4 regions of the Allobosea sp. R86505 genome follow, and region 1 is predicted to be linked to each of the others. Evidence: predicted binding sites of a transcription regulator. Region 1 holds the regulator's gene; each other region holds the start of a gene.

What was found. The regulator LexA, encoded in region 1, represses DNA repair genes until DNA is damaged. The targets are predictions, from matches to a motif close to TGTTCNNNNTGTGTTCNG.
Region 2: the regulator LexA is predicted to act here: its motif matches at 2,501-2,518, upstream of SJY11_RS20540 (PA0069 family radical SAM protein).
Region 3: the regulator LexA is predicted to act here: its motif matches at 5,506-5,523, upstream of recA (recombinase RecA).
Region 4: the regulator LexA is predicted to act here: its motif matches at 5,351-5,368, upstream of SJY11_RS11385 (putative DNA modification/repair radical SAM protein).

What each region holds. Positions count from the first base shown of each region.
Region 1 covers NZ_JAXHPY010000001.1:3,290,343-3,298,139, forward strand. Annotated here, with positions in the region: gene SJY11_RS15810 (helicase HerA domain-containing protein) at 1-893, shown strand, start outside; gene SJY11_RS15815 (anthranilate synthase component II) at 1,036-1,686, shown strand; gene trpD (anthranilate phosphoribosyltransferase) at 1,742-2,755, shown strand; gene trpC (indole-3-glycerol phosphate synthase TrpC) at 2,763-3,590, shown strand; gene moaC (cyclic pyranopterin monophosphate synthase MoaC) at 3,587-4,084, shown strand; gene SJY11_RS15835 (molybdopterin molybdotransferase MoeA) at 4,084-5,295, shown strand; gene lexA (transcriptional repressor LexA) at 5,404-6,144, shown strand; gene SJY11_RS15845 (ComEC/Rec2 family competence protein) at 6,138-7,797, opposite strand, start outside.
Region 2 covers NZ_JAXHPY010000001.1:4,251,503-4,259,299, forward strand. Annotated here, with positions in the region: gene SJY11_RS20530 (HigA family addiction module antitoxin) at 1-194, shown strand, start outside; partial or broken gene SJY11_RS20535 (translation factor GTPase family protein) at 359-1,240, shown strand; gene SJY11_RS20540 (PA0069 family radical SAM protein) at 1,254-2,375, opposite strand; gene SJY11_RS20545 (hypothetical protein) at 2,570-3,058, shown strand; gene SJY11_RS20550 (DUF721 domain-containing protein) at 3,102-3,599, shown strand; gene SJY11_RS20555 (DsbA family protein) at 3,707-4,327, shown strand; gene SJY11_RS20560 (chromosome segregation SMC family protein) at 4,490-7,797, shown strand, end outside.
Region 3 covers NZ_JAXHPY010000001.1:2,421,521-2,429,317, reverse strand. Annotated here, with positions in the region: gene fliR (flagellar biosynthetic protein FliR) at 1-739, shown strand, start outside; gene flhB (flagellar biosynthesis protein FlhB) at 746-1,813, shown strand; gene cckA (cell cycle histidine kinase CckA) at 1,880-4,378, shown strand; gene SJY11_RS11675 (DmpA family aminopeptidase) at 4,382-5,410, opposite strand; gene recA (recombinase RecA) at 5,649-6,695, shown strand; gene alaS (alanine--tRNA ligase) at 6,939-7,797, shown strand, end outside.
Region 4 covers NZ_JAXHPY010000001.1:2,360,036-2,367,832, reverse strand. Annotated here, with positions in the region: gene puuE (allantoinase PuuE) at 84-1,502, shown strand; gene SJY11_RS11395 (SDR family NAD(P)-dependent oxidoreductase) at 1,690-2,451, opposite strand; gene SJY11_RS11390 (UdgX family uracil-DNA binding protein) at 2,627-4,096, opposite strand; gene SJY11_RS11385 (putative DNA modification/repair radical SAM protein) at 4,105-5,319, opposite strand; gene SJY11_RS11380 (hypothetical protein) at 5,477-5,656, shown strand; gene SJY11_RS11375 (glycogen/starch/alpha-glucan phosphorylase) at 5,754-7,797, shown strand, end outside.

The sequences.
Region 1 (7,797 bases):
TCGACATGGCGCGCGCCGCCGATCTGCTCGGCATGGACCGCCGCCAGGCCGAGATGTTCCGCGACCTCGAGCGCGGGCAGTTCGTCGCGCTCGGCCCTGCCCTGTCGAAGCGGCCGCTGCCGCTGCGGATCGGCTCCGTCACCTCGGTCGACCGCGGCGGCGCGCCGGGGCTGATGCCGCTGCCCGAGCAGGCGCCCGAGGAGGCCGGCAAGCTGATCTTCACCGCCGGTGCCGACGAGCCTGCACCCGTGAGCCGCCTGCCGCGCCCGGCCCCGCGACCGCGCCCGGCCGTCCACGACACGCTGCGCCAGATCGAGAGCTACCGCCCCACGCCCGCCCTCGATCCGGAGCCTGAGGTCGAAATCGAGCCGGCGGAGCGCGAGGCGATCATGGTCGAGATCCTGCGCGAGCTGATGGCCGATCCCGAGGCCCGCTCGCGCCAGGTCGCCGTGCTCTATCAGGATTTCACCGTCCGCTGCCGGATGCGCCGGCTCGGCCGCACACAGCTCAGCCTCGACGAGTTCCGCCGGCGGCTGGCCGTCGCCAAGGCGGGAGCCGGCGAGGAGATCACCGGCTCGGCGACCTGGCAGGCGGCGGTCGAGGCGTCTCTTTCACTACCGGACGATCTGCACGGGCTCTTCCTGTTCATCGCGCGCGCCGCGATGGAGGGCGCGCCCTGCCCCAGCGATGCCGAGCTGGCGCAGGTCTATGGCACCCATTCGCCGAGCCGCGCGCGCCGGCTGATCGCCTATATCGAGGAACGCGGCCTGATCGTCTGTCATGTCGATTTCCGCGGCCAGCGGACGCTCGCCCTGCCGACGCTCGGCATCGAGACGGCGCCCGGCCAGGGCTCGGTCCGCACCGCTGGCGTGCCGCGCGGGGCGCGGGGCTGAGGTATCGCGCGTCATGCTCGGGCTCGCCCCGAGCATCTCCGGCAAGAGATTCTCGGGTCTACGCTTCGCTTCGCCCGAGAATGACGGCTGCTTGTGCATTCGCCACGAGCCGTAAACTTGACCAGCCCGCCCCCGACCGTGCATGACCGGAACCCAAAATCCGTGGCTTGAGCCGATGCGCATCCTGCTGATCGACAATTACGACAGCTTCACCTGGAATCTGGTCCACCTGATCGGCGGACTGGGAGCCGAGGTCGAGGTGCGTCGCAACGATGCGCTCTCCGTCGATGAGGCGCTGGCCGGCGATCACGACGCGATCGTGCTCTCGCCGGGCCCCTGCACGCCCAACGAGGCGGGCATCTGCCTCGATCTCGTCCGCGAGGGCGCGGATAAGAAGCCGATTTTCGGCGTCTGCCTCGGGCTGCAGACGATCGGCCAGGTCTTCGGCGGCGATGTCGTCAGGGCCCCTCTGCCGATGCACGGCAAGGTCTCCCCGATCGAGCACCGGGCGCGGGGACTGTTCCGCGGCATCAACGGCCCGCTGCAGGCGACACGCTATCATTCGCTGGTCGTCGCCCGCGAGACCTGCCCGGCCGATCTGACGATCGAGGCCGAGACGCAGGACGGTTTGATCATGGCGCTGTCGCATCGCAGCCTGCCGGTCCATGGCGTGCAGTTCCACCCCGAAAGCATCGCCTCCGAGCATGGCGCCACGATCCTGCGCAATTTCCTCGACCTCGCGGAGCGATGGCAGCGCGAGCATGCCACCGCCGCGCCAGCCGAGGTCGACTGAGCGCCGGCCCGCACAAGCCGCCTTTCCCGATCGCCCGTTTTTTCGCAGAGTTCCCATGGACGATTTCAAGCCCTTCATCGCCAAGGTCGCGACCGGCGCCTCGCTCTCGCGCGACGAGGCGCGCGACGCCTTCGACACGATCCTGTCGGGCGGCGTCACCAATGCGCAGGCGGCCGCCTTCCTGATGGCTCTGCGGGTCCGCGGCGAGACGACCGAGGAGATCACCGGCGCGGTGGGCGCAATGCGCGGCAAGATGCTGACGGTCGACGCCCCCGCCGATGCCATCGACATCGTCGGCACGGGCGGGGATTCCTCGGGCTCCTACAATGTCTCGACGCTGGCCTCGATCATCACGGCGGCCTGCGGCGTACCGGTCGCCAAGCATGGGAACCGTGCCGCCTCCTCCAAGACCGGCACGGCCGATGTGCTGATGGCGCTCGGCGTCCAGGTCGGGCTCGAGCCGGCGGCGACGGCGCGCTGCATCGCGCAGGCCGGCGTCGGCTTCATGTTTGCGCCGACGCATCACGCCTCGATGCGCCATGTCGCGCCGGTGCGCGTCGAGCTCGGCACGCGCACGATCTTCAACCTGCTCGGCCCACTCTCGAATCCGGCCGGCGTCAGGAAGCAGCTCATCGGTGCCTTCTCGGAAACCTGGCTGGAGCCGATGGTGAAGGTGCTGGCGAGCCTCGGCTCGACGCGGGTCTGGGCGGTTCATGGGTCCGACGGGCTCGACGAGATCACCACGACGGGCCCGACGCGCGTGGTCTCGCTCGACAACGGCACGATCGAGAGCTTCCAGATCTCGCCCGAGGATGTCGGGCTGGCACGCGCCAAAGCGGAGGATCTGCGCGGCGGCGAGCCGGCGCAGAACGCCGAGGCCCTGCGCGCCGTGCTCGACGGGCAGAAGACCGCCTTCCGCGACATCGCCGCCTTCAACGCCGCCGCGGCGCTTCTGGTCGCCGGCCGGGCGGGCGATCTGCGCAACGGCTTCGCGCAGGCGAATGCGGCGCTCGACAGCGGCAAGGCCAAGGCGACGCTGGCTGCCCTCGTCGCCAGTTCGAACGCGTGAGGCGGCGATGAGCGACATTCTCGCGAAGATCGAGGCCTATAAGCGCCAGGAGATCGCGGACGCCAAATTGGCGATCCCGCAGGACCGGATCGAAGTGCTGGCGCGCGACGCCGGGCCGACGCGCGGCTTCGCCGATGCGCTGACCGCGAAGCACGCCGCCGGCCGCCCGGCGCTGATCGCCGAGATCAAGAAGGCCTCGCCCTCCAAGGGGCTGATCCGCGCCGATTTCGACCCGCCCGCGCTGGCGCGCGCCTATGCCGCCGGCGGGGCGGCCTGCCTCTCCGTCCTGACCGACGGCCCCTCCTTCCAGGGCCGGCCGGAGTTCCTGCTGCAGGCGCGCGCGGCCTCGGGCCTGCCCGTGCTGCGCAAGGATTTCCTCTACGATCCCTATCAGGTCTACGAGGCGCGGGCCTGGGGCGCGGACTGCATCCTGATCATCATGGCCGGCGTCGACGACGCCACGGCCCGCGCGCTGGAGACCACGGCCTTCGATCTCGGCATGGATGTGCTGATCGAGGTCCATGACGAAACCGAACTCGACCGCGCGCTGGCACTGAAGAGCCGCCTGCTCGGCATCAACAACCGCGACCTGCGCGACTTCACCGTCGACCTCGCGGTGACCGAACGACTGGCGCCGCGCGTGCCGGCCGACCGCATCGTCATCAGCGAGAGCGGCATCTTCAGCCATGACGACATCAGCCGGCTGAAGCGCGCCAGCGTCGGCACCTTCCTCGTCGGCGAGAGCCTGATGCGGCAGGCCGATGTGACGGCCGCGACGCGCGAACTGCTGACGGGGCAGGCATCTGAAGGAACGCCCCGGGAGACCGCCGCGTGAGCGGGCTCAGCCATCTCGACGCGCAGGGCCAGGCGCATATGGTCGATGTCGGCGACAAGGCCGAGACCTCTCGCGTCGCCATCGCGGAAGGCTGCGTCGTGATGCAGCGTGAGACGCTGGCGATCGTACGCGCCGGCGACGCCAAGAAGGGCGACGTGCTCGGGACGGCACGGCTCGCCGGCATCATGGCCGCCAAGCGCAGCCATGAACTGATCCCGCTCTGCCACCCGCTGCTGATCACCAAGATCGCGGTCGATCTCGCCATCGACGAGGCCCTGCCCGGCATACGGGTCCGCGCAGAGGTGAAGGTGAAGGGCCAGACCGGGGTCGAGATGGAGGCGCTCACCGCCGTCAGCGTCGCCTGCCTGACGGTGTACGACATGGTCAAGGCGGCCGACCGTGGCATGCGGATCGAAGGCATCCGTCTGACGCATAAGTCCGGCGGCAAGTCGGGCGTCTTCGAGGCCGACACCGCCGCGTCGGGGGCGCGCTGATGGCTCTGACGCCGGTCCCGGTCGCGCTGCGCGCGCTGCTCGACAGCGTGCCCGGCCCCACGCCCATCGAGACGCTGCCGCTGGCGCACTGCGCCTGGCGCGTGCTCGGAGCCGATCTCGCGGCGCTGCGGACGCAGCCCCCCTTCGCCAACTCGGCCATGGACGGCTATGCGGTGCGGGTGGAGGATCTCGCTCCCGGCGCCGAGTTGCGCGTTCTCGGCGAATCCGCCGCCGGGCGTTCCTTCGCAGGCAGTGTCTCCACCGGCGAGGCAGTGCGCATCTTCACCGGCGCGCCGATCCCCGAAGGTGCAGACACCATCCTGATCCAGGAGAACGCGGACGGCGTCGGCTCGGCCGCGATCACCGTCCGCGAGGGCGCGCCGAAGGGCAGGTTCATCCGCAAGGCCGGGCTCGATTTCAGTGACGGCGATCGGCTGCTCGCGGCCGGAACCCGCCTCGACAGCGCCGCACTCGGGCTTTCCGCCGCCGCCGGCCATCCGGCGCTGCCGGTGCGCCGCAAACCCCTGGTCGCGATCCTCGCCACCGGCGACGAACTCGTGCTGCCGGGCGAACCGGTCGGGCCCGACCAGATCGTCGCGTCCAACTCGTTTGCGCTTGCCGCGCTGGTCGAGCAGGCGGGCGGGAGCGTGCTCGACCTCGGCATCGCGCGCGACGACCATGCGGACCTCGCCGCGCGGATCGGGCAGGCGCGGGAGGCCGGCTGCGACGTGCTGGTGACTTTGGGTGGCGTCTCCGTCGGCGCGCATGACCTGGTCCAGGAGGCGCTCAAGCGGGCCGGGATGGATCTCGGCTTCTGGAAGATCGCGATGCGGCCGGGCAAACCGATGATGACGGGCCGGCTCGGCCCGATGGTGGCCATCGGGCTTCCGGGCAATCCGGTGTCCTCGATCGTCTGCGGCCATCTCTTCGTTGTCCCGGTGGTCGAGGCCCTGCTCGGCATTCCCTCGCCGGAGCGCGACCGCAGCGAGCCGGGGCTGTTGGGCCTCGACATGCCCGCGAACGATGAACGTGAGGATTATCTGCGCTCCAGCCTCGTCCTGACCGAGGCCGGCTGGGAGGCGACGCCGTTCGAGCGGCAGGATTCCTCGATGCTCGGTCTGCTCGCCCAGGCGCAGGCGCTCGCTATCCGACCGGTCTTCGCGCCGGCCGCCCGCAAGGGCGATCCCTGCCGCTTCATCCGTTTGCGCTAGGCTGCGGCCGGCCGATCCGCTTGCGGAACACAACGCGAACGGGTATGGTGTTCGTGATTTGTTTCGAATCTGCGACAACCGGCAGATTCCAGAGCGCCGGCGGGGATCATGCTGACACGCAAACAGTTCGAGCTGCTTCGTTTCATCCAGGAGCGCCTGCGCGAAAGCGGCGTCCCCCCCTCCTTCGACGAGATGAAGGACGCGCTCGACCTCAAGTCCAAATCCGGCATCCACCGCCTGATCATGGCGCTCGAGGAGCGCGGCTTCATTCGTCGCCTGCCCAACCGGGCGCGGGCGCTCGAGGTGATCAAGCTGCCCGACGGCGCTGGCGGCGGCCTGCAGCCCGGCGCGCGCCGGTTCAACCCGTCGGTCGTCCAGGGTGGGCTCGGCAAGGATGCGCCGCCGGCCAAGGACGGGCTGCCCGGCCGGGTCCGGTCGGTGGAAGCCGCGTCCGAGGATGCCCGCAACACGATCACGATCCCCGTCATGGGCCGCATCGCCGCGGGCACGCCGATCTCCGCGATCCAGAGCCGCAGCCACAGCGTCGCCCTGCCCGCCGATATGCTCGGCTCGGGCGAGCATTTCGCGCTGGAGGTCCGCGGCGACTCGATGGTCGAGGCCGGCATTCTCGACGGCGACACGGTGGTGATCCGCCGCCAGGACACGGCCAACACCGGCGACATCATCGTCGCCCTGATCGACGACGAGGAGGCGACGCTGAAGCGGCTGCGCAAGCGCGGCTCCTCAATCGCGCTAGAGGCGGCCAATCCCGCCTATGAGACGCGGGTGCTCGGTCCCGACCGGGTCAAGATCCAGGGCCGGCTGGTCAATCTGATGCGGCGTTACTGAAGGCGCTCGGCTTCGGGAACGCTCTCGGCGACGGATGGCGCGGGGGCTGTCGCAGGGGCTGTTCGGGCCGCGGGCTGGATCGGCGGCTGACGGCTCCAGGGCCGTGAGCGTCCTTCCTGTTCGGCGGCATGGCGGCGCCAGCCCGTGAGGCCAGGCACGAGTGCTGTCGCCCCGTCGCGTTGCAGTGCGGTCCGGTCGATCAGCAGTGCCGCGCAGGAGGCCGTCCAGGGAATCGGCGTCACCACCACATCCGCGCGCCGGCAATCCTCGATGATGGCCAGCCGCTCCTGCGCATAGGCGATGGAACGCCCATTCGTTGTGGTCAGGACGCAGCCGGCGGGGTCGCAGGAGGCACCCTGGCGCAGCGACGGGTCGTCCGCCTTGCGGCCATCCCCATCGGCGCTCAGCCATTGCTCCAGTACGAAGCGGCTCGGCCGACCGGCTATGACGAGGCGGTCGTCTCGCCCGCGCACAGCCAGGCCGGCCCCTTCGCGCTCGACCAGGATCGCTGGGCGCTCGGGCTTGGCCGCCACCGCGACGCCCGCGGCCAGCGGCAGTAAGGCCAGCAGGCGCAGCTTCGTGCTCCACAGCGTCGCCCAGAGGAGCGACAGCACGAAGCACAGCAGCGCGGGCGTCCCGAAGGCCGGGATCACCAGGGTGGAATGATCGATGGTTGCGACCCAATGCGCCAGTTTCAGCACCACCTCGGAGGCCTGCCCCATCAGCCACCAGGCCGGCGCATCCAGGCCGAAGGGGTAGGCCAGCACGCCGAAGACGGCGGCGGGCATCACGAACAGCGAGACGAAGGGCAGCGCCAGCGCGTTGCCGAGCAGCCCGAAAGGGTTGAAGGTCTGGAAATGGAAGGCGCCGAAAGGGGCGGTCGCGGCGGTCGCCAGCAGCGTGGTCGCGACGATGCCGCAGGCGGCGATCCACAGCGGGCGCAGCGGCCAGGGCAGCGCCGGCGGTGGCTGCGGCCGGCCGCGGTTCTCCCAGCGCTCGGCGAAAGCGATCAGGGCCGCCACCGCGCCGAAGGACATCTGGAAACTCGGCCCCAGCAGCGCCTCGGGTTCGCGCAGGAGAACGATCATCGCCGCCAGCGCGAGATTGCGCATGCTCAGCGCCGGGCGGTCGACGAGGATCGCGCCGAGCATCACCAGCGTCATGATCAGCGAGCGCACGGTCGCGACCTCGGCGCCCGAGAAGACGCAATAGGCGACCGAGCCCGCCATCGCGGCGAGGGCAGCGATCTTCTTGACCGGCAGGCGCAGCGCCAGCGTCTGCGAGAGCGCGAGCAGCGCCCGCGCCAGCCAGAAGATCGTCCCGGCCGCGAGCACCATGTGCAAGCCGGAGATCGACACGATGTGGTAGATGCCCGCCGCGCGTAGATCGGCGTTGGTCGTCTCGGTGATCAGCCCGCGCTTGCCGGTGACGAGCGCCGCCGCCATCGCACCCGCCTGCCCGCCGCCGATGGAGGCGATGCGCTGCGTCAGGGCGTTGCGGGCGCGGTCGAGCGCGGCGGCGATCTGCAGCGCGGCCGGAGGCGCCTGCGGCGGCCGCGTCACCGCGATCTTGCCGGAGACGCTGCCGACGGCGCCGAGCCCGCGAAAGAAGGCGTCGCGGCCGAAATCATAGCCGCCCGGCCGGGCCGGACCC
Region 2 (7,797 bases), 960 kb from region 1:
AGCATGTCAACGAACTCTGCCGGGATCGCCGGGGTCTCACGGCTGCGACGGCGCTGATCCTGGCACGCGTCTTCGGCAACTCCGCCGAGTTCTGGCTCAATGTGCAGCGACGGACCGATCTCTGGGAGACACTGCATTCGCCCGAGGAGATGGCGCGCATCGAGCGGGCGCGGCCGCTGGAGGTCGCGGCTTGATCACAGACACCGTGGGCGAGCGTCGTCGAACAATCGCAATCACACCTTGTTTCTCTCCGACTTGAGAATCAGGTCGCGGCGCAGCTCAGTCGGGGCGGCGATGAATTGTTGCTGAAACGGCCTTGTGAGGCATCTTGGCAATGCAGCACTCAGCTTCGCCTCTAGAACCTATCATCGTGATCGCGGTCGAGCCGAAGTCCAAGGCCGACCAGGAGAAGCTGGGCCTGGCTCTGGCGAAGCTTGCCAACGCCGATCCGGCCTTGCACGTCTCGATTGATCCCGAGTCGGGACAAACCATCCTCGGCGGGCAGAGCGAGTCTCATCTGGGCGACGTGATCGACGCGTTGGGGGACGACTTCGGCCCCTTCTTCAACATCGGCGCGCCGCAGGTGGCCTATCGCGAGACGCTGACGAAGCGCGTCGAGATCGACTACGTCCACAAGAAGCAGACCGGCGGTACGGGCCAGTTCGCCCGCGTCAAGCTGGTCGTCGAGCCCAACGAGACCGGCAAGGGCTTCGCGTTCGAGTCGAAGATCATCGGCGGCGCGGTGCCGCAGGAATACATCCCGGGCGTCGAGAAGGGCGTGAACTCGGTCATCTCGTCGGGCGTGCTCGCCGGCTTCCCGGTCGTGGACGTCAAGGTCTGGCTGGTCGACGGCGCCTTCCACGAGGTCGACTCGTCGGCTCTGGCCTTCGAAATCGCCTCGCGTGCCGGCCTTCGCGAAGGTCTGCAGAAGGGCGGCTCCGTGCTGCTCGAGCCGATCATGAAGGTCGAGGTCGTGACCCCGGAAGACTATACCGGCTCGGTCATCGGCGACCTGAACTCGCGTCGCGGCCGCGTCGAAGCCCGGCTGAGCCGGGGAGCCGACGTCGTCATCGTCGCGACGGTGCCGCTCTCGTGCCTGTTTGGCTACGCCAACCAGTTACGCGCCCTGACCGAGGGGCTTGCGACCTTCACGATGTGCTTCTTCCGCTACGACATCGTTCCTTCGATGCCTGACGGCGGCGAGCCGCCTCCGGCCGTTGCCGCCGCGTTGCGTGCCTGACGAAGCGCTCCCCTCAAAACAGGCTCAGTTGCGCCTTCTCCCGCTCCGGTTTGAGAAAGAGGTCGCTGCGCAGGCGCGTGCGGGCGCCGTTGAAGCCCAGTCGCTCCGCCGCCATCTCGAAGCGCCGGCCGATCATCCAGGCGTAGGGGCCGGAGCCGACCTGGCGCTGACCCCAGGCGGCGTCGTAGTCCTTGCCGCCGCGCGTCGAGCGGATCAGCGAGACGACATGGCGCAATTTGTCGGGGTGATGGGTCAGGAGCCAGTCCTGCACGAGGTCCTTCACCTCCAGTGGCAGGCGCAGCAGCACATAGCCCGCCTCGCGCGCACCGGCCGCCTTCGCGGCATCCAAGATGCGCTCGATCTCGTGCTCGTTGATAGCCGGGATGATCGGCGCGACCAGAACGGTCACCGGGATGCCCGCGTCGGACAGCGCCTTCACCGTCTCCAGCCGCTTGGCCGGCGAGGCGGCGCGCGGCTCCATGCCGCGGGCGACCTTGGGGTCGAGCGTGGTGATCGAGATCGCGACCTTGGCCAGCCCCTTGGCCGCCATCGGCGCGAGGATGTCGATGTCGCGCTGGACCAGCGCCGATTTGGTGACGATGCCGACGGGGTGGTTGAACCTCGCGAGCACCTCCAGGATCTGGCGCATGATGCGCAGCTTCTTCTCGATCGGCTGATAGGCATCGGTGTTGGTGCCGATCGCGATGGTGCGCGGCTGGTAGGACGGCGCCGACAACTCCTTCTCCAGCAGCAGCGCGGCGTCGGGCTTGGCGGTCAGTTTGCTCTCGAAATCGAGCCCCGGCGAGAGGCCGAGATAGGCATGGCTCGGCCGCGCGAAGCAGTAGACGCAACCATGCTCGCAGCCGCGATAGGGGTTGATCGAGCGGTCGAACGAAATATCTGGGGAATCATTCTTCGTGATGATGGTGCGCGGCTTCTCGACCGCGACCTCGGTCCTGAAAGCCGGGAGTTCGCCGAGCGAACCCCAGCCGTCATCCTCGCTGATGCGCTGCTCGGCCTCGAAGCGGCCGCCGGGATTGATGGTGGCGCCACGGCCGCGGCGGCGCTCGGGATCGATGCGGTGGCCGGCATAGGCGAGCGGATCGACCGGCGCGACGCGCGCCGAGACCGACATCGGGCCGGCACCGGCCTGTTTCAGCGGCTGGGCCGAAATCGGCCTCGAAGAGGGCCTGCTCTGGAGCATGGCGCTGAACTTCCCTGGAAAATCACCGGGAATCGGCGATTTCTGCGTCGTTTAATGTGAACATAAAGGGAACGAATTGCAAGTGACAGGATTGCGACATGCTGCGCTGCGACATAAGGAGGCGCATGCTCACAGCCGTCATACGCAGCGCCGGCTCGTCGGAGGCTCTCGCGGCCACGTTTTCCGTCCTGATCCCGGCGGTGGCCGACGGGTTCCTCGGCCATGCCGTGGTTCTCGACGCCGCGGGCGAGGCCACGATCGAACGGCTCGCGGACGCAACGGGGGCGAGCTATCTTCGCGCCGGCAGCACGGACAGCTGGCCAGCGGGCGCGGCCCAGGCGCGCGGGGACTGGCTGTTGCTGCTCGAGGAAGGCGATGTGCCGCAGGCTCACTGGCCGCAGGCCGTGGAGCGCCATCTGCTGCTCGCCCCGGGCCGGCCTGCCCTGATCCCGCTGCGCGGTTTCGCGCAATCGCTGCGCGAACGCGCCGGCGTCTCCTTCGGGCCGCACCGGCTGCGGGCGGGCCTCGTCCTGCCGAAGAGCCACGCGCTGTCGGGCCGGCTCGGGGCGACACCGCAGCGCCTGGCGGTGGGGCGCGAGCGGGCGGCGGGCTGAGCCGGAGGCTTGCGCCAGCGCCCGCGCACCCGCACAATCGCGCATGGCCGTCAAATCCCTCGCAGACCTGATCGACGATCTGCTGGCGCCGGCGCTGGCCGCGCAGGGCTTTGCCGGCCGGGCCGTCGTGGCGCTCTGGCCGGAGATCGTCGGCGAGCGGCTGGCGGCGCGCTCGCGCCCGCTCAAGATCGACTGGCCGCGCCGCCGGCCGGCCCCGGGCGAGGCATCCGAGCCAGCGACACTGGTGGTGCGGGTCGAAGGGGCCTTCGCGCTCGACATGCAGCAGCTCGCGCCGATCGTGATCGAACGCGTCAACACCCATCTCGGCTGGCGCGCGGTCGGCAAGCTCGTGCTGAAGCAGGGACCGGTGGACGCACCGGTCGCGGCAGTCGCACGCCGCCCGACCGATCCGGCCCTGCTGGCGCGCATGGAGCGCCAGGTCGCCGGCGTCGAGGGCGAGGCGCTGCGGGCCTGCCTCGCGCGGCTGGGGGCCCATGTCGCGGAGCGCGCAGCGCGGCAGCATTCCGACACAGCTTCGTGAGGGATGGGCGGCGGCGCGGTGACGATCTTGCCACAATCATCCGCGCCTCTATAGGACCGGCAATCGGGCTTCGTCCCACGACACGCGCATTTTCAGGAACCAAGACGATGACGAACAGGCGACAGCTTCTGACGGGCACAGCCGGACTCGCGGCCGCCGCGATGCTGGGCGCGCCCGCGGCGCAGGCCCAGGCCGACCTCACCACGCCCAGCCCGCTCGGCGATGTCTGGATCGGCTCGCCGGACGCCAAGGTCACCATCATCGAATACGCCTCGCTGACCTGCGGCCATTGCGCGACCTTCCACAAGGACACCTGGCCGGCGCTGAAGGCGAAGTACATCGACACCGGCAAGGTGCGCTTCACGCTGCGCGAATTCCCGCTCAACCCGCTGGCGACGGCGGGTTTCATGCTGGCGCGCTGCAACGGCAACGACAAATATGTCGCGATGACGGACCTGCTCTTCGCCCAGCAGAAGGTCTGGGCCTTCACCGACAAGCCGGTCGATGCGCTGTCGGCGATGGTGAAGCAGGCCGGTTTCACACAGGATTCGTTCGAGGCCTGCTTGAAAAGGCAGGATATCTATGACGCCGTCACGGTCGTGAAGGATCGTGGGGCCAAGGCCGGTGTCGACTCCACGCCGACCTTCTTCATCAACGGGCAGAAGCGTTCAGGTGCGCTCTCGATCGCCGAATTCGACAAGATCCTCGAGCCGCTCCTGGCGGGCTGAGGGCATTCGCCCTTGCCGACCCGACCTCCACGTCATCCCGGTCGCAGCGAAGCGGAGCGCCGGGATCCATCATAGAGAACTGCGCTCTACGATGGATCCCGGATCGGCGCGGCTGCGCCGCTTGTCAGGGATGACGGGCGCGGATGTTGCAGGGGCGCGGCGATGCAGCTGACGCGCCTCAGGCTCACCGGCTTCAAGACCTTCGTCGAGCCGACGGAGTTCCTGATCGAGCCCGGCCTGACCGGCGTCGTCGGCCCCAATGGCTGCGGCAAATCCAATCTCGTCGAAGCCCTGCGCTGGGTGATGGGCGAAAGCTCGTTCAAGAACATGCGCGGCTCGGGGATGGACGACGTCATCTTCGCCGGCTCGAACGAGCGCCCCGGCCGAAACATGGCCGAAGTGGCGCTGACGCTGGACAACAGCGACCGCAAGGCCCCCTCCACCTTCAACGAGACCGACGTGCTCGAGGTCACCCGCCGGATCGAGCGCGAGGAAGGCTCGACCTATCGCGTCAACGGCAAAGAGGTGCGCGCGCGCGACGTGCAACTGCTCTTCGCCGATGCCGCGACCGGCGCCCGCTCGCCCGCGCTCGTGCGGCAGGGCCAGATCTCCGAGATCATCTCCGCCAAGCCGCAGTCGCGCCGGCGCATCCTCGAGGATGCGGCCGGCATTGCGGGCCTCCACAGCCGCCGCCACGAGGCCGAGCTGCGGCTGCGCGGCGCCGAGGAGAACCTCACCCGCCTGGAGGACGTGCTGGGCGAGATCGACGGGCAGATCGACTCGCTGCAGCGACAGGCGCGGCAGGCCTCGCGCTATCGCAGCCTCGCCGCCGACATCCGCCGGGCCGAGGCGACGCTGGCGCTGATCGCGCATCATCTGGCACGTGGCCAGGAAGCGGACGCCGAACGGGCGCTGGAGGCGGCGGTGCGCCTCGTCGCCGAGCGCACCGGCCTGCAGGCGGAAGCCGCCCGGCACCAGGCCGTGGCAGCGCATGGGCTGCCGGGGCTGCGCGAGGGCGAGGCGGCGGCTGCAGCGGCGCTGGTGCGGCTGAAGCGCGGTCTCGACGAGCTGGAAGCGGAGAACCGGCGCGCCCGGCAGCGGGCCGAGGAGCTCGACCGGCGCCTGGCCGAACTCCAGGGCGATCTCGGCCGGCAGGAGAGCGTGGCGCGCGACGCCGCCGAGAGCCTGGCGCGGCTGGCGCAGGAGGATGCGGCGCTGGCGCGCGAGGGCGAGGGTTCGGCCGGCAGCGCGGACGCAGCCGCGGCCGTGCTGGCGCAGGCGGAGGCCGCGCTTTCGGCGGCGGAGGCGGACCATGGCGCCGCGCAGGGCGCGCTGTCCGAGCTCGCGGCGCGACGCGGCGCGCTCGAGCGGGCGCTGCGCGAGGGCCGTGAGCGCGAGGCGCGGGCGCAGCAGGAACGCGACCGGCTCCTGCGCGACCAGGCCGCGCTCGACGCCGGCAGCGCCGCGCTGCCGCTGGAGCCGCTGCAGACCGCCGTCGCGGCGGCCGAGGTTGCGCTGCGCGAGGCCGATGCCGCGGCCGCACGGGCGCGGGCGGCGCTGGCTGCGTCGCGCGAGCGCGAGACGCAGTTGCGGGCGCCGCTGGCCGAGGCCGACCGCGCCGCCCAGGGGCTCGACACGGAGATTCGCACGCTGCGGAAGCTGCTGGCCCCCGCGAGCGGCGACCGCTGGCCGGCTGTGCTGGAAGCGCTCAGCGTGGCGAAGGGCTACGAGGTCGCGCTCGGCGCCGCGCTCGGCGACGATCTCGAGGCCGCCACCGACGCCGCCGCGCCGAGCCACTGGCTCGACACCGGCGGCGGCGAGACGGACCCGGCCCTGCCGGCGGGCGCCGAGCCGCTGGCAGCGCATGTGCGCGGGCCGGCGGCGCTGCGGCGGCGCCTCGCCCAGATCGGCGTCGTCGCACGCGGCGACGGGCCGCGCCTGCGAGCGCTGCTGCAGCCGGGCCAGCGGCTGGTGTCGCGCGAGGGCGATCTCTGGCGCTGGGACGGCCTGACCGGTGCGGCCGAGGCGCCCTCCCCCGCCGCCCGCCGGCTCGCCGAGAAGAACCGCCTCGGCGATCTCGAACAGGCGGTCCAGGCGGCCCAGGCGGCGGCGGCCAGCGCCCGGCAGGCCCTGGAGTTCGCGACCAGCGAGGCTCGGGCTGCGACCCAGGCCGAGGCGGCGACGCTCGAGGCGGCGCGGCTGGCCCGCCGCGCGCTCGACCAGGCGCGCGAGAGCCTCGCCGCCGCGGAGCGCAAGGCCGGCGAGGTCGCCGCGAGGCGGTCGGCGCTGAGTGAGGCGATCGGCCGCCTCGGCCAGACGATGGCCGAGGCTGCGGCCCATGCCGCGACGCAGGACCGGGCCCTCGCAGAACTCCCGGCCTCGGCCGCGCTCGAAAGCCGGCTGCTCGAGGCCCGCGTGGCGCTCGGCGAGCGGCGGATCGCGGCGTCCGATGCCCGCGCGCGGGTGCAGACGCTGAAGCGCGAGGCGGAGCTGCGCGTCCAGCGCCGCCAGGCGATCGCCGCCGACACCGGCGCCTGGCGCGAGCGGGCCGCGCGCAGCGGCCAGACCGCCGAGGAGACGCGCCGGCGCATCGAGACGGTCACCGCCGAGCGGGCCACGCTGCTGGAGGCGCCCGACACCTTCCTGAGCGAGCGGCGCCGGCTCGTCGCCGAGATCGAGGAGGCGGAGACGCAGCGCCGCGCCGCGGCCGATCGTCTCGCCCAGGGCGAGGCGGCGCTGGCGGAGGCCGACCGGGAGGCACGGATCGCGCTGGAGGGGCTGGCTGCCGCGCGCGAGACACGGGCGGCGGCCGAGGCCAAGCGGGAAGCGGCGCGCCAGCGCGTCGCCGACGTCGCCCGGCAGATCGAGGAGGGGCTGGAGACCAGCCTCAACCGGCTGGCGACCGTCGCCGGGCTGAAGGCCGGGGACACCCCGCCGGCGCAGGAGGAGGTCGAGCGGCGGCTCGCCGGGCTGAAGGCCGAGCGCGAGCGGCTCGGCGCCGTCAATCTGCGGGCCGAAGACGAGCTGACCGAGATCCGGGGCAAGCGCGAGGGTCTGACCGCCGAGCGCGACGATCTCAGCGAGGCCGTGCGCCGGCTGCGCCAGGCGATCAGCGCGCTCAACCGGGAGGGGCGCGAGCGCCTGCTCGCCGCCTTCGAGATCGTCAACGGCCAGTTCCAGCGGCTTTTTTCCGTGCTGTTCGGCGGCGGCATGGCCGAGCTCAAGCTGGTCGACGCGGAGGACCCGCTCGATGCCGGGCTCGAGATCTTCGCCCGCCCGCCCGGCAAGAAGACGCAGGTGATGACCCTGCTCTCGGGCGGCGAGCAGGCGCTGACCGCGACCGCGCTGATCTTCGCGGTGTTCCTGACCAACCCCTCGCCGATCTGCGTGCTCGACGAGGTCGATGCGCCGCTCGACGACGCCAATGTCGAGCGCTACTGCGACCTGCTCGACGAGATGGCGCGCGAGAC
Region 3 (7,797 bases), 870 kb from region 1:
CGAGATCAGCGCCGTCTTCGTGCTCGTCTTCGCGCGGGTGGGCACGCTGGTGATGCTGATGCCGGGCATCGGCGAGCGCTTCATCTTCTCGCGCGCGCGGCTCTCGCTGGCCTTCTTCATTGCCCTGATGATGGTGCCGATGGCCCGCCCTCAGCTCAACCTGCCGCCCGACATGCCCGGTGTCTTCGGCCTCCTGGTCGGCGAGATCCTGATCGGGCTCGTCATCGGCGTCTGCGCCCGCCTCGTCATGGCCGCCCTTCAGACGGCCGGCACGCTGGTGGCGCAGACCATGGGGCTGGGCTTCGCGATGACGGTCGATCCCACCGGCGGCACCCAGAACCCCTCGATCGGCAACCTGCTCACCATGCTCGGCATCACGCTGATCCTGACAAGCGACCTGCATCACCTCGCTATCGTCGCGATCCATGAGAGCTATCGCGTGTTGCCGCCGGGGGCCCTGCCGCCGGTCGACGACGTGATGACCCTGGCCGTGCGCGCTGCCGCGCAGGGCTTCGCGCTGGCGGTGCAGATCTCGGCGCCCTTCATCGTCTTCGGCCTGCTGTTCAATCTCGGGCTCGGCGTGCTCGCCCGCATGATGCCGCAGCTCCAGGTCTTCTTCCTCGCGGTCCCAGCCTCGATTCTCGGCGGCATGCTCGTCTTCTTCGCCGTGATCGGCGTGATGATGAGCGTCTTCCTGGGCGAACTCGGCGGCTTCCTGCGCCAGTTCACCGGGAGTTGAGCGCCGATGTCCGAGGAGGCCGACAAGGAAGACAGGACAGAGGAGCCGACCCAGCGAAAGCTGGAGCAGGCGGCCGAGAAGGGCGACATTCCCCGATCGCAGGAGATCGGCACCTTCTTCGTGCTCTGCGGCTTCACCCTGGCGCTGCTGGTCGGCGCCGGCTGGGCCGCCCAAGACAGCGCGCTCTCGCTGCGCGCCTTCCTGATGAACGCCCATCAGGTACCCTCCGACGGCTCGGCCTTCGCCAATGTGGCCAAGCAGGGCGTGATGACCGGCTTCGCCGCGCTCGGCCTGCCCTTCGCCTTCATCCTCGTCGCGGCGCTGGTGGGCGCGCTGGTCCAGCACAAGCCGCTTTGGACCCTCGACCCGCTGATGCCGAAATTCAGCCGGATCTCGCCCATGGCCGGCGCCAAGCGCATGTTCGGCAAGGAGGCCTGGGTCAATTTCGCCAAGGGCCTGGCCAAGACCGGGCTGGTCGGCGCCGTGCTCTGGATCACGCTCTGGAACGAGCACGACCGGCTCGAGGGTTTCGCGCAGATGAACGTCGCGGCGCTGCTGCCGGCAACGCTCGTGCTGGCGATCAAGCTGATGGCGGCGGCACTCGCGCTCTTCGCCGTCGTCGCGCTCGGCGACTTCGTCTGGCAGCGCTTCTCCTGGCACCAGCGCCAGAGGATGACCCGGCAGGAGCTCAAGGACGAATACAAGAACTCGGAAGGCAATCCCGAGGTCAAGGCCAAGCTGCGCCAGATCCGGATGCAGCGCGTCCGCAAGCGCATGATGGCGCAGGTGCCCAAGGCGACCGTGATCATCACCAACCCGACCCACTACGCCGTCGCGCTGCAATACGAGCCCGGCATGGCCGCCCCGCTCTGTCTCGCCAAGGGCGTCGATGCGCTGGCGCTGAAGATCCGCGAGGTCGCCGGCGAGCACGAGGTCCCGATCGTCGAGAACGTGCCCCTGGCGCGCGCGCTTTACGCCAGCGTCGACATCGACGAAGAAATTCCTGTCGAACACTACCAGGCGGTGGCGGAAGTCATCGGATACGTCTTGCGCCTGAAGCGCCGCCGCGCCTAACTCGCCGGGAAGCCTCGACGGTCGCCATCGGGCCGGCGCGTCGCCAAAGGGACGGACCACACCGCAATGGGCGGCACCACGACTGCGATCGATCGCTCCGACAAGCCGGGCCATATCGGCATCATCCTGCTGGTGGCGGGGCTGCTCGTCGGCTCGGCGATCGCGCTCGGCTTCATCGCCAACGAATGGGCGCAGCCGCTCATACTGGGGCTGCTCGCCTTGCTCTCGGTCGTCGGCGTCTTCGGCCTCTTCGCCTTCGCCATCGGGCTCGTGCAGTTCTCAGGCCGCGCCGCCCGCAACGACCTCACCAAGGCGATCGTCGACCGGGCCGACGAGGGCGTCGTCGTCACAGAGGGCGAGACGGCGATCGTCTACGCCAACGAGGCCTATCTGGCGCTGGCCGGCGCGCGCGGCGCCAGCGATCTGCGCCCGGTCGGCAGCCTCTTCACCGGGCGCGCCGAGGTCTCGGAGGCGATCTACCGCCTCGCCACCGCCGCGCGCGAGAGCCGCAAGCTCGTCGAGGAAGTCCGGCTCGAGCCGGCGCTGGGCGGCCGCGGCGCCGTCGGCTGGTACCGCATCAAGGTCTCGCCGCTGCGCCGCGACGGGCGGCCCGCCACGCTCTGGTCGGTCGCCGACGTCACGCCCGAGCGCGAGCGCCAGGAGAACGCCTTCCAGGAACTCCAGCACGCGATCGACTATCTCGACCATGCGCCGGCCGGCTTCGTCTCGATCGATGCCGACGGCGAGGTCTCCTATCTCAATGCGACGCTCTCCGGCTGGCTCGATTTCGACCTCGCCCGCTTCGGCTCGGGGGGCTTGCATCTCGACGACATCGCGACGCCGGCCGCCGCCGCGCTCGTCCAGGCCATCCGCGGCCATGCCGGCGACGTGCGCGTCGAGGTGCTCGACGTCGATCTCAAGCGCCGCAACGGCGCCCCCCTCCCCGTGCGCCTGCACCACCAGGTCGCCTTCGGCAGCGACGGTCGCGCCGGCCCCTCGCGCACGCTCGTCCTCAACCGCGCCCCGGGCGAGGCCGGCACCGACGGTGGCAGCGAGGCCGAGATCCGCTTCGCCCGCTTCTTCCACTCGACGCCGATGGCGATCGCCACCGTCGACCGCAACGGCGCGATCCTGCGCGCCAACGCCGCCTTCGCCCGCCTGACCCCGACCGGGCCGCAGCCCGCCACGATCCTCGATCTCGTCGCGCCGGGCGGCGGGCTCGACCGGGCGCTGACCGAGGCGATGGAGGGCCGTTCCGAAATCACCCCGCTCGACCTGACGCTCGCCGCCGACGAGACCCGCTCGGCGCGGCTCTATCTCTCCCCCGTCGCCGCGACCGAGGACGGTGACGGCGAGCGCGCCATCATCTACGCGCTGGAGACCACTGCCGAGCGCAAGCTCAAGGACAACATCGACCAGGCCCAGAAGATGCAGGCCGTCGGCCAGCTCGCCGGCGGCATCGCGCACGATTTCAACAACGTGCTGCAGGTCATCATCAACGCCTCGGAGTTCCTGCTGGCGAGCCACCGCCCGACGGACCCCTCCTTCCCCGACATCATGCAGATCAAGCAGAACGCCTACCGCGCCGCGGCGCTGGTGCGGCAGCTGCTCGCCTTCTCGCGCCGCCAGACGCTGCGCCCGCAGGTGCTGGAGCTCGGCGACGTGCTCTCCGACCTCTCGCTGATGCTGAAGCGCGTCGTCGCCGACAAGGTCACGCTCGATGTCCGCCAGGGCCGCGACCTCTGGCCGGTCAAGGCAGATCTCGGCCAGCTCGAGCAGGTCATCGTCAACCTCGCCGTCAACGCCCGCGACGCCATGGCCGATGGCGGCAAGCTCACCGTGCGCACCCGCAATGTCGAGCGCGCCGACTGCGCGACCTTCGCCCATGCCGCCCTGCCCGCGGACGACTACGTCCTGCTCGAGGTCGAGGACACCGGCACCGGCATCGCGCCCGAGCATCTCGACAAGATCTTCGAGCCCTTCTTCACCACCAAGGAGGTCGGCAAGGGCACGGGCCTGGGCCTCTCCATGGTCTATGGCATCGTCAAGCAGACCGGCGGCTTCGTCTTCTGCGACTCGGTCGTCGGGCGCGGCACGATCTTCCGCATCTTCCTGCCCCGTCATGTTCCCAGCGAGGAGGAGATCGCCGCCGAGGCCGCGGTCAAGGAGGCGCCCAAGAAGGTCGCCGCCGACCACACCGGCGCCGGCGTCATCCTGCTGGTCGAGGACGAGGACGCGGTCCGCGCGCTCAACGCCCGCATGCTGGTCTCGCGCGGCTACACCGTCCACGAGGCCGCCTCGGGCGTCGAGGCGCTCGACATCTTCCTCGCCCATGACGGCCAGATCGACCTCGTCGTCTCCGACGTGGTGATGCCCGAGATGGACGGCCCGACGCTGCTCGGCGAGCTGCGCCAGCGCAACCCCAACACCAAGGTCGTCTTCGTCTCCGGCTATGCCGAGGAAGCCTTCCGCAAGAACCTGCCCGAGGGCGAGGATTTCCAGTTCCTGCCGAAACCCTTCACGATGAAGCAGCTCGTGGAGACGGTGAAGGCGGCGATGGGCTAGCGCTCAGCCGAGCGCATCCGCCAGTGAGGGCCGGCTGTTGCCGTCCCGCCCGATGATCGCCGGCGCCGCCAGCATCGCGTTCAGCACCGCCTCCTGCGTCGCCTCGGCCGCGGCACGGAACGGTCCGTCGATCCGGCTTTCGTTGAGCATCGCCATCGGCAGGATGTCCGCCGCCTCGTGATGGGCGATGCGTCCCGCCGTGCTGAAGGCCACCGCGATGTCGCCGCTGCCATGGCCCCAGAAGGCGCCGAGCCGCGCCAGACCCGCGCCGCAGCGGCGCGCCACCCGGGTCAGCTGCCGTGACTCCAGCGGCAGGTCGGTCGCCAGCACGATGATGACCGAGCCGCGCTCGGGCGTGGAAGGCGTCGGCACCGGCGGCACGGGCCGGCGCCCGTCCGGCAGAACGAGATCGCCGGCCACGCCGAAATTCGCCAGCACGAGCACGCCCAGGGTAAAATCCCGGCCATCCAGCCGCATCAGGCGTGACGCCGTGCCGATGCCGCCCTTGAACCCGAAGGCGCTCATGCCCGAGCCGGCGCCGACCGACCCTTCGGCCACCGGCCCGCCCGCCCCGGCCTCGAGCGCCGCAAACGCATCGGCCTCGGTCAGGGCCCGCGCGCGGATATCCGACAGGAACCCGTCATTGCACTCCAGCACCAGCGGATTGACCGTGCCGGTCTCGCGTCCGATCTCGGGATTGGCGGCCAGCGCCCGGCTGACCAGCGCGTCGAGCCCGACACCGACCGAAAAGGTGTTGCCGAGCAGGATCGGCGTCTCGATCTGGCCGAGCTCGGCGAGCTGCACCAGCCCGGCGCTCTTGCCGAAGCCGTTGATGACGTCGCAGCCCGCGCGCAGCTTGTCGCGGAAGAGATCGCCCTCATGCGGCAGCACCGCCGTGAAGCCTGTGAGAACGTTTCCTTCGCGCAGGCTGCAATGGCCGACGCGCACGCCGGCGACATCGGTGATCGCGTTCAGCGGCCCCGGCGGCAGCGTGCCGCAGATCAGCCCGAAATCGCGTGCGCGCCTGCCCATGCCGACATTCCTCCGTCCTCGGAACCGCTGCCATCCGCGCCCCGCCGTCGCCAGCCATAACCCTTCCTGCCACCTCCTGTCAGCAGGCCCGTAATGAGAACAGAAAAAGAACTTGCGAACCAGAACAAACCATGACCATCCTACGCCATCGGCGCGGATTGAGATGTCCCCGCGCCCCTGCCATAAGGAGCGCGAGTCGTGAGTTCAGGCGAATCTGAAACTGGTGGAAGGGTCCTCGATGGACAAGGCCAAGGCGCTGGATGCGGCGCTCTCGCAGATCGAGCGCGCCTTCGGCAAGGGCTCGATCATGCGCCTGGGCAAGAACCAGCAGGCGATCGAGATCGAGACGATTTCGACCGGCTCGCTCGGGCTGGACATCGCGCTCGGCGTCGGCGGCCTGCCGCGCGGCCGCGTCATCGAGATCTACGGCCCGGAATCCTCCGGCAAGACCACGCTCGCTCTGCACACCATCGCCGAAGCCCAGAAGAAGGGCGGCGTCTGCGCCTTCGTCGACGCCGAGCACGCGCTCGATCCGGTCTATGCCCGCAAGCTCGGCGTCAATCTCGACGACCTGCTGATCTCCCAGCCCGACACCGGCGAGCAGGCGCTCGAGATCACCGACACCCTCGTCCGCTCCGGCGCGATCGACGTGCTGGTCGTCGATTCGGTCGCAGCCCTCACCCCGCGCGCCGAGATCGAGGGCGAGATGGGCGATGTCCAGCCCGGCCTGCAGGCCCGCCTGATGAGCCAGGCGCTGCGCAAGCTCACCGCGTCGATCTCGCGCTCGAACTGCATGGTCATCTTCATCAACCAGATCCGGATGAAGATCGGCGTGATGTACGGCTCCCCGGAGACGACGACCGGCGGCAACGCGCTGAAGTTCTACGCCTCCGTGCGCCTCGACATCCGCCGCGTCTCGACGCTGAAGGAGCGTGACGAGGCCACCGGCAACCAGGTCCGCGTCAAGGTCGTCAAGAACAAGGTCGCGCCGCCCTTCAAGCAGGTCGAGTTCGACATCATGTTCGGCGAGGGCATCTCCAAGGTCGGCGAACTCGTCGATCTCGGCGTCAAGGCCGGCATGGTCGAGAAGTCCGGCGCCTGGTTCTCCTTCGACAGCCAGCGCCTCGGCCAGGGCCGCGAGAACGCCAAGACCTTCCTCAAGGCCAATCCCGAGATGGCTGCCAAGATCGAGGCGACGATCCGCCAGAACTCCGGCCTCGTCGCCGAGCGTATCCTCGACCAAGCGACCCCGACGGCCGACGATCTCGACGAGGGCGAGGCCTGAGCGGACACTCTCACCAAGCGTCATGCTCGGGCTTGACCCGGGCATCTCCTGCCAAGAGATTCTCGGGTCAAGCCCGAGAATGACGGCGCAGGACAACGGGCGGCCCTCGGGCCGCCCGTTGTCGTTTGGGCTCAACGCCTTGCGCTCTTCACTCTCTCGACAGCGGCAAGCCGCCTCACTAGAACGCTTGAAACCGCCGGCCCTGCCCGGAGGGCAGCCCGATAGCCAAGAGTTCGAACAGCGATGAGCGGCGTCAACGAAATCCGGTCCACCTTCCTCGACTATTTCAAGGGCCAGGGCCATGAGGTGGTGGCGTCGAGCCCGCTCGTGCCGCGCAACGACCCGACGCTGATGTTCGCCAATTCGGGCATGGTGCAGTTCAAGAACGTCTTCACCGGCCAGGAGAAGCGTCCTTACGTTCGTGCCACCACCGCGCAGAAATGTGTCCGCGCCGGCGGCAAGCACAACGACCTCGACAATGTCGGCTACACGGCCCGCCACCACACCTTCTTCGAGATGCTGGGGAACTTCTCCTTCGGCGACTATTTCAAGGAACAGGCGATCGAACACGCCTGGACCCTGGTCACGCGCGAATACGGCCTGCCCAAGGAGAAGCTGACCGTCACGGTCTATTCCGAGGACGACGAGGCCCATGGCCTCTGGAAGAAGATCGCGGGCCTCTCCGACTCAAAGATCATCCGCATCCCGACCTCGGACAATTTCTGGCGCATGGGCGACACCGGCCCCTGCGGCCCCTGCTCCGAGATCTTCTACGATCATGGCGACCACATCCCCGGCGGCCCGCCCGGCTCGCCCGACGAGGACGGCGACCGCTTCATCGAGATCTGGAACCTCGTCTTCATGCAGTATGAGGAGGCGGCGGGCGGCGTCCGCACCGACCTGCCCCGACCCTCGATCGACACCGGCATGGGGCTGGAGCGCATCGCCGCCGTGCTCCAGGGCACGCATGACAACTATGCCATCGACCTCTTCGCGGCGCTGATCTCCGCCATCGCCGACCTCACCAACGTGCCCTCCGACGGGCCGATGAAGGCGAGCCACCGCGTCATTGCCGACCATCTGCGCTGCTCGGCCTTCCTGA
Region 4 (7,797 bases), 930 kb from region 1:
CGCTCGCCATGACGGTACGCAACTTGCTTATCGATCAACAGCTTACGTTCCCAACCTGAATCACTTTGCGAGCGCCGTCCGCCATGACCGACACTGCCTATCCGCGCGACCTGAAGGGCTATGGCCGCACTCCGCCGCATCCGCGCTGGCCTCGCGGCGCCCGCATCGCCGTGCAGTTCGTGATCAATTACGAGGAGGGCGGCGAGAACAACATCCTGCATGGGGATGCGGCCTCCGAGGCCTTCCTGTCCGAGATCGTCGGCGCCGCGCCGTGGCCCGGCCAGCGCCACATGAACATGGAGTCGATCTACGAATACGGCTCGCGCGCCGGCTACTGGCGGCTCTGGCGGATGTTCACCGAGAGGAACATGCCGGTGACCGTGTTCGCCATCGCCAGCGCGCTCAAACGCTATCCCGAGATCGCGTCCTCGATGCAGGAGGCTGGCTGGGAGATCGCCACCCATGGCCTGAAATGGATCGACTACCGCGACGTGCCCGCCGAGAAGGAGCGCGCCGACATCCTCGAGGCCATCGCCATCCAGCGCGAGATCACCGGCGAGCGCCCGCTCGGCTTCTACCAGGGTCGTTCCTCGGAGCGCACGACGCCCCTGATGATGGACGAAGGCGGCTTCCTCTACACCGCCGACAGCTATGCCGACGAACTGCCCTACTGGCTCGAGGGCCCGAAGGGGCCGCAGCTCGCCGTGCCCTACACGCTCGACGCCAACGACATGCGCTTCGCCACGCCGCAGGGCTTCAACAGCGGCGACCAGTTCTTCGCCTATCTCAGGGACTCCTTCGACCTGCTCTATGCCGAGGGCGAGACGGCGCCGAAGATGATGTCGATCGGCCTGCATTGCCGCCTCGTCGGCCGGCCGGGCCGGGCGGCTGCACTGGCGCGCTTCCTCGATCATGTGCAGAGCCATGACGATGTCTGGGTCGCGACGCGGCTCGACATCGCCCGCCACTGGGTCCGCCACCACCCGCCGGCCGGTGGCTATCGCCCGTCCGCCGTGCCCAAAGCACTCTTCGTCGAGGTCTTCGGGCGGATCTGGGAGAATGCGCCCTGGATCGCCGAGGCCACATTCGACGCCGGGATCACGCCCGCCCATGACGATGCCGCAACCCTTCATGCGGCGATGGCGACGGTGATGCGCGCCGCCCCGCGCGACAAGCTGAAGGCGCTGCTGCTCGGCCACCCCGACCTCGCCGGCAAGCTCGCGGCGGCCGGCGAGATGACTGAAGAATCGATCGGCGAGCAGGCCTCCGCCGGGCTCGACCGCCTCACGCCCAGCGAGCGCGCCCGCTTCACGCAACTGAACGACGCCTACAAGGCGCGCTTCGGCATCCCCTTCATCATGGCGGTGGCCGGCGCCAGCAAGGACGCGATCCTGGCGGCCTTCGAGACGCGGCTGCAGAGCGCGCCGGAGGTCGAGTTCGAGACCGCGCTGGGGCAGGTCGAGCGCATCTCGCTGCTGCGGCTGAAGGAGATCATGCGGTAAGGCGCAAGCGCCTGGATACCCTTGAGCGGTCTGAATGAGAGCGCGTGGTCATCCCGGACCAGCGGCGAAGCCGCGCCGATCCGGGATCCATTCCTGAGCCTATCCGGAAATGGTCAGGCATGGATCCCGGGTCTTCGCTTCGCTGCGCCCGGGATGACGATGAGCGTGGGGCATCTCAACGCGCCCTCTACAACCCGCTCACCAGATGCCCACCATCGACGGCGACCACCGCCCCGGTCATGTGGCGCCCCGCCTCAGAACAGAGCAGCAGCAGCGGCCCATCGAGATCGGCGGGGTCGCCGATGCGACGGGTGGGGATGCGCTTGGTTAGCACCTGCCCGGCCTCGCTGTCGAAGAACTCGCGGTTGATGTCGGTGACGATGTAGCCCGGCGCCAGCGCGTTCACCCGGATGCCGTGGCGCGCCCATTCCAGCGCCAGTCCCTTGGTCATCTGGATCAGCCCGGCCTTGGAGACGGCATAGGGCACGACGCGAGTCATCACCCGCTCGCCCAGGATCGAGGCGATGTTGACGATCGCGCCGCCGCCCGGCTGCTTCATCATGACCTGCGCCGCCGCCTGGGCCGCGAAGAAGCAGCCCTTCAGGTTGACGTCGAGCTGCGCATCCCATTGCGCCTCGGTGACTGAGATCGCGGCTTCCGTCTCGCCAATGCCGGCATTGTTGATGAGCACGTCGAGCCCGCCGAGCAGCCGCGCCGCCTCCGCCACACCCGCCTGGATCGACGGCACCGAGGCGACGTCGAGGACGAGCGGCATCACCTGTCCCGGCAGCGCCGCGCAGTCCGCCGCCAGTTCCTCCAGCCGCTCGACCCGGCGCGCTGCTGCGACGACCTGCGCGCCCTGCCCGGCCAGAAGCCGCACGAAATGCGCGCCCAGCCCCGACGAGGCGCCGGTCACCAAGACACGCTTGCCCTTCAGATCCTCGCCCATTCGATCCTCGTCTCGTTTCCGCTGAGGGGACACCGGGAGGAGCACCGGGTCAATCGCTCAAGCGACTGACGCTCGGACGCGTCAGTGTCCCCACGCCGTCATCCCGGGCGACCGCAGGGAGACCCGGGATGACTCGCGGAAATTCGCAGCGGATGCCCGACGTCGCTCCGACCGCCTAAGCCGCCCTCATCTCCGGCACGAGCAACCCCACGCGGCCCAGATCGGCGCGGAAGCGGGCCGTCTCGCGCTCGCGCGCCTCCTCATCTGGCAGGCGCAGCAGATAGGAGGGGTGGACGGTCGCCAGCAGCGCCGTGCCGTCCTCCAGCACGAGATCGCGCTCGCGCATCGAGGCGAGCGAGCCGCTATGCCCGGTCAGGGCGTGCAGAGCAGTTGCGCCCAGCGCCACGACGAGCCGCGGCTTCACGTAGTCCCGCTCCAGTCCGAGCCAGAAGCGGCAGGCCGCGATCTCCCCGGCATTGGGCCGCTCATGGATGCGCCGTTTGCCGCGCACCGTGAATTTGAAGTGCTTCACCGCATTGGTGACATAGGCGCGGCTGCGGTCGAGCCCGGCCTCCCCCATCACACGGTCGAAGACCTGGCCGGCGGGGCCCACGAAGGGCGTCCCCGCCAGATCCTCCTGATCGCCCGGCTGCTCGCCGACGAACATCACCGGCGCCGCCAGCGGCCCCTCGCCGAACACGGTCTGCGTCGCATGCTGGCAAAGCCCGCAGCGCGAACAATCCTTCGCAGCTTGCCGCGCCTGCTCCCAGGAGGCGGGTGCCTCGGTCGAGCCCGGCGTGGCATCCCGAAGGCGTTGCATCTGCCGCAGATGCCGCTCCGGGGGCAGGGTCGGGGCCTTCTCCACCATCTCCTCCGCGCGCCGACCGGCCTGCGCGATCAGCGGCGCGATGAGTTCGGCCTCGGGGAGGTTCCGCCAGTATTTCTCCGGCATCTCCGCCTTCATGGCTTTGATCTTGAGGCGGGCGGGATTGAAGATGTTGGCGTAATAGGTCCGCCAGTAGGTCTCCATCGCGTCATCATCGGGCGCGTCAGCGCGCGAGGCGCCCTCCCCCAGATGCAGCGTCGCGCCATCCCAGTGGAGCGAGCGCAGCGGCGTCAGGATCGACCAGCGCATCGCCGCGAAGCGTTCGACGAAGAAGCGCGAGACCCGCTCGACGATATGGTGCTCCGGCTCGAACCAGGCGACAAAGGCCTCCCCGCCATCGGGGCCGACGACCTCGCGGAAACGGACGAAGGCAGTCATCTTGTGCAGGTCCCGCCGCACCGACTTGGCCATCGCCCGGGTGCGATGGACCTCGTCGTCGGTGACGACATGCAGCAATGTCGGCTCGCGCTGGAGCCGCAGCAGCAGCCGGTAGAGCAGATCGAAGCGGCCGCCGTCGCGGTGGCAGACGACCGCCTGCGCCAACTCGACGAACTCCCGCGGCACGCGCAGCTCCGCCCCGTTCGCCGTCACCGGCGGCGGCTCGGCCAACCCAGAAAAGAGCCCGGAGGCGTCGGCCCCGACCTGCCAGTCGATCTGCGCCGGCGCGACATCCGCCATAGCCAGAGCACGCGCCTGTCGCCGCCAGCCGTCGAAATCGGCCGGGTGGTCGATACGCGCCAGAATGCCGGCCTGCGCCATGGCGGGCCTCACAACAGCGCGAGCTGCTGGGGCTTGGGCGCCAGATGCTGCTTCAGCCGCTCGCTGTCGAGCACGGCGCCCGGCCGCCAGCCCTCGGCGACGATGAAATGGCGCAGGGTCGTCATCGAGCGCGCGATCTTGCCAACATCCTCCAGGCGTAGCCGCCGGAATCGCCGCGTCTCCAGAATGCGCCCCACGCTCTTGGTACCGAGCCCGGGCACGCGCAGCAGGGTCTCGCGGTCGGCCCGGTTGACGTCCACCGGAAAGCGCGCGCGGTGCCGCAGCGCCCAGGCGAGCTTGGGGTCGATGGCGAGATCGAGCATCCCGCCCGCGCCGTCGTCGAGGATTTCGCCGACCTCGAAGCCGTAGAACCGCGTCAGCCAGTCGGCCTGGTAGAGCCGGTGCTCGCGCAGCAACGGCGGCTCCGACAGCGGCAACTGGCGGCTGGCGTCGGGGATCGGGCTGAAGGCGGAGTAATAGACCCGTCGCAGCCCGAACGAGCCGTAAAGCTGGGCGCTGCGCTGCAGGATCGTGGCATCGCTCGCGCCGTCGGCGCCGACGATCATCTGCGTGCTCTGCCCGGCCGGGGAGAAGGCCGGCGCACGCCGCGACTTCGCGCGCTCCGCCTTGCCTTCGTCGATCCTGAGCTTCAGGCCGCCCATGGCGGCACTGATCTCGCGCGGCCGCTTCTCGGGAGCGAAGCGCTCCAGCGACACCTCGGTGGGCAATTCGACATTGATCGAGACGCGGTCGGCATAGAGCCCGGCCTGCGCCACGAGATCGGCATTGGCGCTGGGAATGAGCTTGAGATGGATATAGCCGCGAAAGCCATGGACCTCGCGCAGCGTCTGGGCGACCCGCACGAGTTCGCCCATCGTGTAGTCCGGCGAACGGATGATGCCCGAGGAGAGGAACAGCCCCTCGATATAGTTGCGCTTGTAGAAGTTCAGCGTGAGGTCGACGACCTCCTCCACCGTGAAGCGCGCGCGCCGGACATTGCTCGACGAGCGGTTGATGCAGAAGGCGCAATCATAGCTGCAGTAATTGGTCAGCAGGATCTTCAGAAGCGAGATGCAGCGGCCGTCCGGCGCGTAGGAATGGCAGATGCCCGACCCCGTGGTCGAGCCGAGCCCACCTTTCAGCGAGTTGCGCTTCGTCGTGCTGCTGGAGGCGCAGGAGGCGTCGTATTTCGCCGCGTCGCTCAGGATCTCGAGCTTCTCCATCACCGTCAGCTGTGCCACGCCCAAGCCTCTTTGTTCACTCTTCGTTCTAGATAGAGCGACGTTCGACGCGATGCCAGAGACCGATCGTCGCGGGCCGCCTTCGGAACAAGCGCTGAGACTGCGCGTTGGGGCGGCACCTCATTCCAAGGAGTCCCTGATGTTCCGGATCCTGCTTCTCGTCGCCGTCATCCTGATCGGCTACGATGCCATCGCCCATCAGGGCAGCTACACCCGCAGCGCCTGGGCGAGCGTCGTCGGCCTGACCGACTCCGCCGTGACCAGCGCCAAACAGCTGGGCCAGGAAACCCGGGAGGAGCCCGCCCCCATCCGCCCGTGAGGGCGAGCACGTCATGATGCGCTGCAACAGTTTCGTCTGGACTTGAGGGGGGCTTGCTCCGAAAGTCCCTTCAGTCCAACAGCAGGGATATCAGCGCTTGACCGAGACCGCCTCCACCGCCACCCGCCCTGCCGACGCTGACGGGCGGGTCGAGGCCCTCAAGGCCGAGATTCTCAGGAAGCTCACCTACTCGCTCGGCAAGAACGCCTCCGTCGCACAGCCGCATGACTGGCTGACCGCCGGAATCCTGGCGGCGCGGGACCAGATCGTCGATGTCTGGCACCGTTCGACGCGCGAGAGCTACGAGACCGGACGCAAGCGCGTCTATTATCTCTCGCTGGAGTTCCTGATCGGCCGCTCGCTCGGCGATGCGCTCAACAATCTCGGCCTCACCGGGGCGATGGCGCAGGCGATGGCAGAGCTCGGTGTCGATCTGTCGGCCATCGAGATGATCGAGCCCGACGCGGCGCTCGGCAATGGCGGCCTCGGCCGCCTCGCGGCCTGCTATCTCGAGGCCATGGCCTCGACCGGCGTCCCGGCGCTGGGCTACGGCATCCGCTACGACCATGGCCTGTTCAAGCAGCGCATCGACGGCGGCAAGCAGATCGAGGTGCCCGAGGATTGGCTCTCCTTCCGCAACCCCTGGGAATTCGAGCGCCGCGAGGCCTCCTACAAGATCGGCTTCGGCGGCTCGCTGACGGCAACGCAGAAGCCCGGCGAAGTGTTCTGGGAGCCGGAGGAAACTGTCTTCGCCGTCGCCTATGATACACCGGTCGTCGGCTGGCGCGGCCGGGACGCGACGACGCTGCGGCTCTGGCGCGCGCGCGCCATGCACCCGCTCTCGCTCGACGCCTTCAACCAGGGCGACATCGTCGGCGCGGTCGCCGAGCGCAACCGCGCCGAGGCGATCTCCAAGGTGCTCTACCCCAATGATTCCACGCCGGCGGGGCAGGAATTGCGGCTGCGGCAGGAGTTCTTCTTCACCTCAGCCTCGCTGCAGGATCTGGTGCGCCGGCATTACCGCCAGTTCGGGAAGCTCGACGATCTCGCCGACAAGGTCGCGATCCAGCTCAACGACACCCACCCCTCCCTCGCCGTCCCCGAACTGATGCGCCTGCTCGTCGACGAGCATGGTCTGCCCTGGGAAGAGGCCTGGACGATCACCTGCGCCACCATCTCCTACACCAACCACACGCTCCTGCCCGAGGCGCTGGAGACCTGGCCGGTGGCGCTGATGGAGCGGGTTCTGCCGCGCCACATGCAGATCATCTTCGGCATCAATGCCCGCTTCCTCGAGGAGGTCCGGCGCTCCAGCGGCGGCGAGAGCGTCGACCTCTCGGCGATCTCGCTGATCGACGAGCATCATGGCCGGCGGGTGCGCATGGCTCATCTCGCCTTCGTCGGCTCGCACACCGTCAACGGCGTCTCGGCCCTGCATTCCAAGCTGATGGAGCAGACCGTCTTCGCGCCGCTGAACGCGATCTTCCCCGGGCGCATCACCAACGTCACCAATGGCATCACGCCACGGCGCTGGCTCTTCGGCGCCAATCCCGGCCTGACCAGGCTGCTGCAGGAGGTCTGCGGCGACGATCTGACCGACCAGATCGGGAATATCCACCGCCTCGCCGCCCACACCGGCGACGCTGCGTTGCACCAGCGCCTCGCCGCGATCCGGCGCGAGAACAAGCTGAAGCTGGCGAAGATCATCCGGCAGGAGACCGGTGTGACGGTCGATCCCGATGCGCTCTTCGACGTCCAGATCAAGCGCATCCACGAATACAAGCGCCAGTTGCTCAACATCCTCGAGACGATCGCGCTCTACGACGCGATCCGCTCCGAGCCCTATCGCGACTGGGCGCCCCGGGTGAAGATCTTCGCCGGAAAGGCCGCTTCCAACTACGGCACCGCCAAGTCGATCATCAACCTGATCAACGACGTCGCCGTCGTCGTGAACAACGACATCACCACCCGTGACCGGCTCAAGGTGGTCTTCCTGCCGAACTACAATGTCAGCGCCGCCGAGCTGATTATCCCGGCCGCCGACGTCTCCGAGCAGATCTCGACCGCCGGCATGGAAGCGTCGGGCACCGGCAACATGAAGTTCGCCCTCAATGGCGCGATCACCATCGGCACGCTCGACG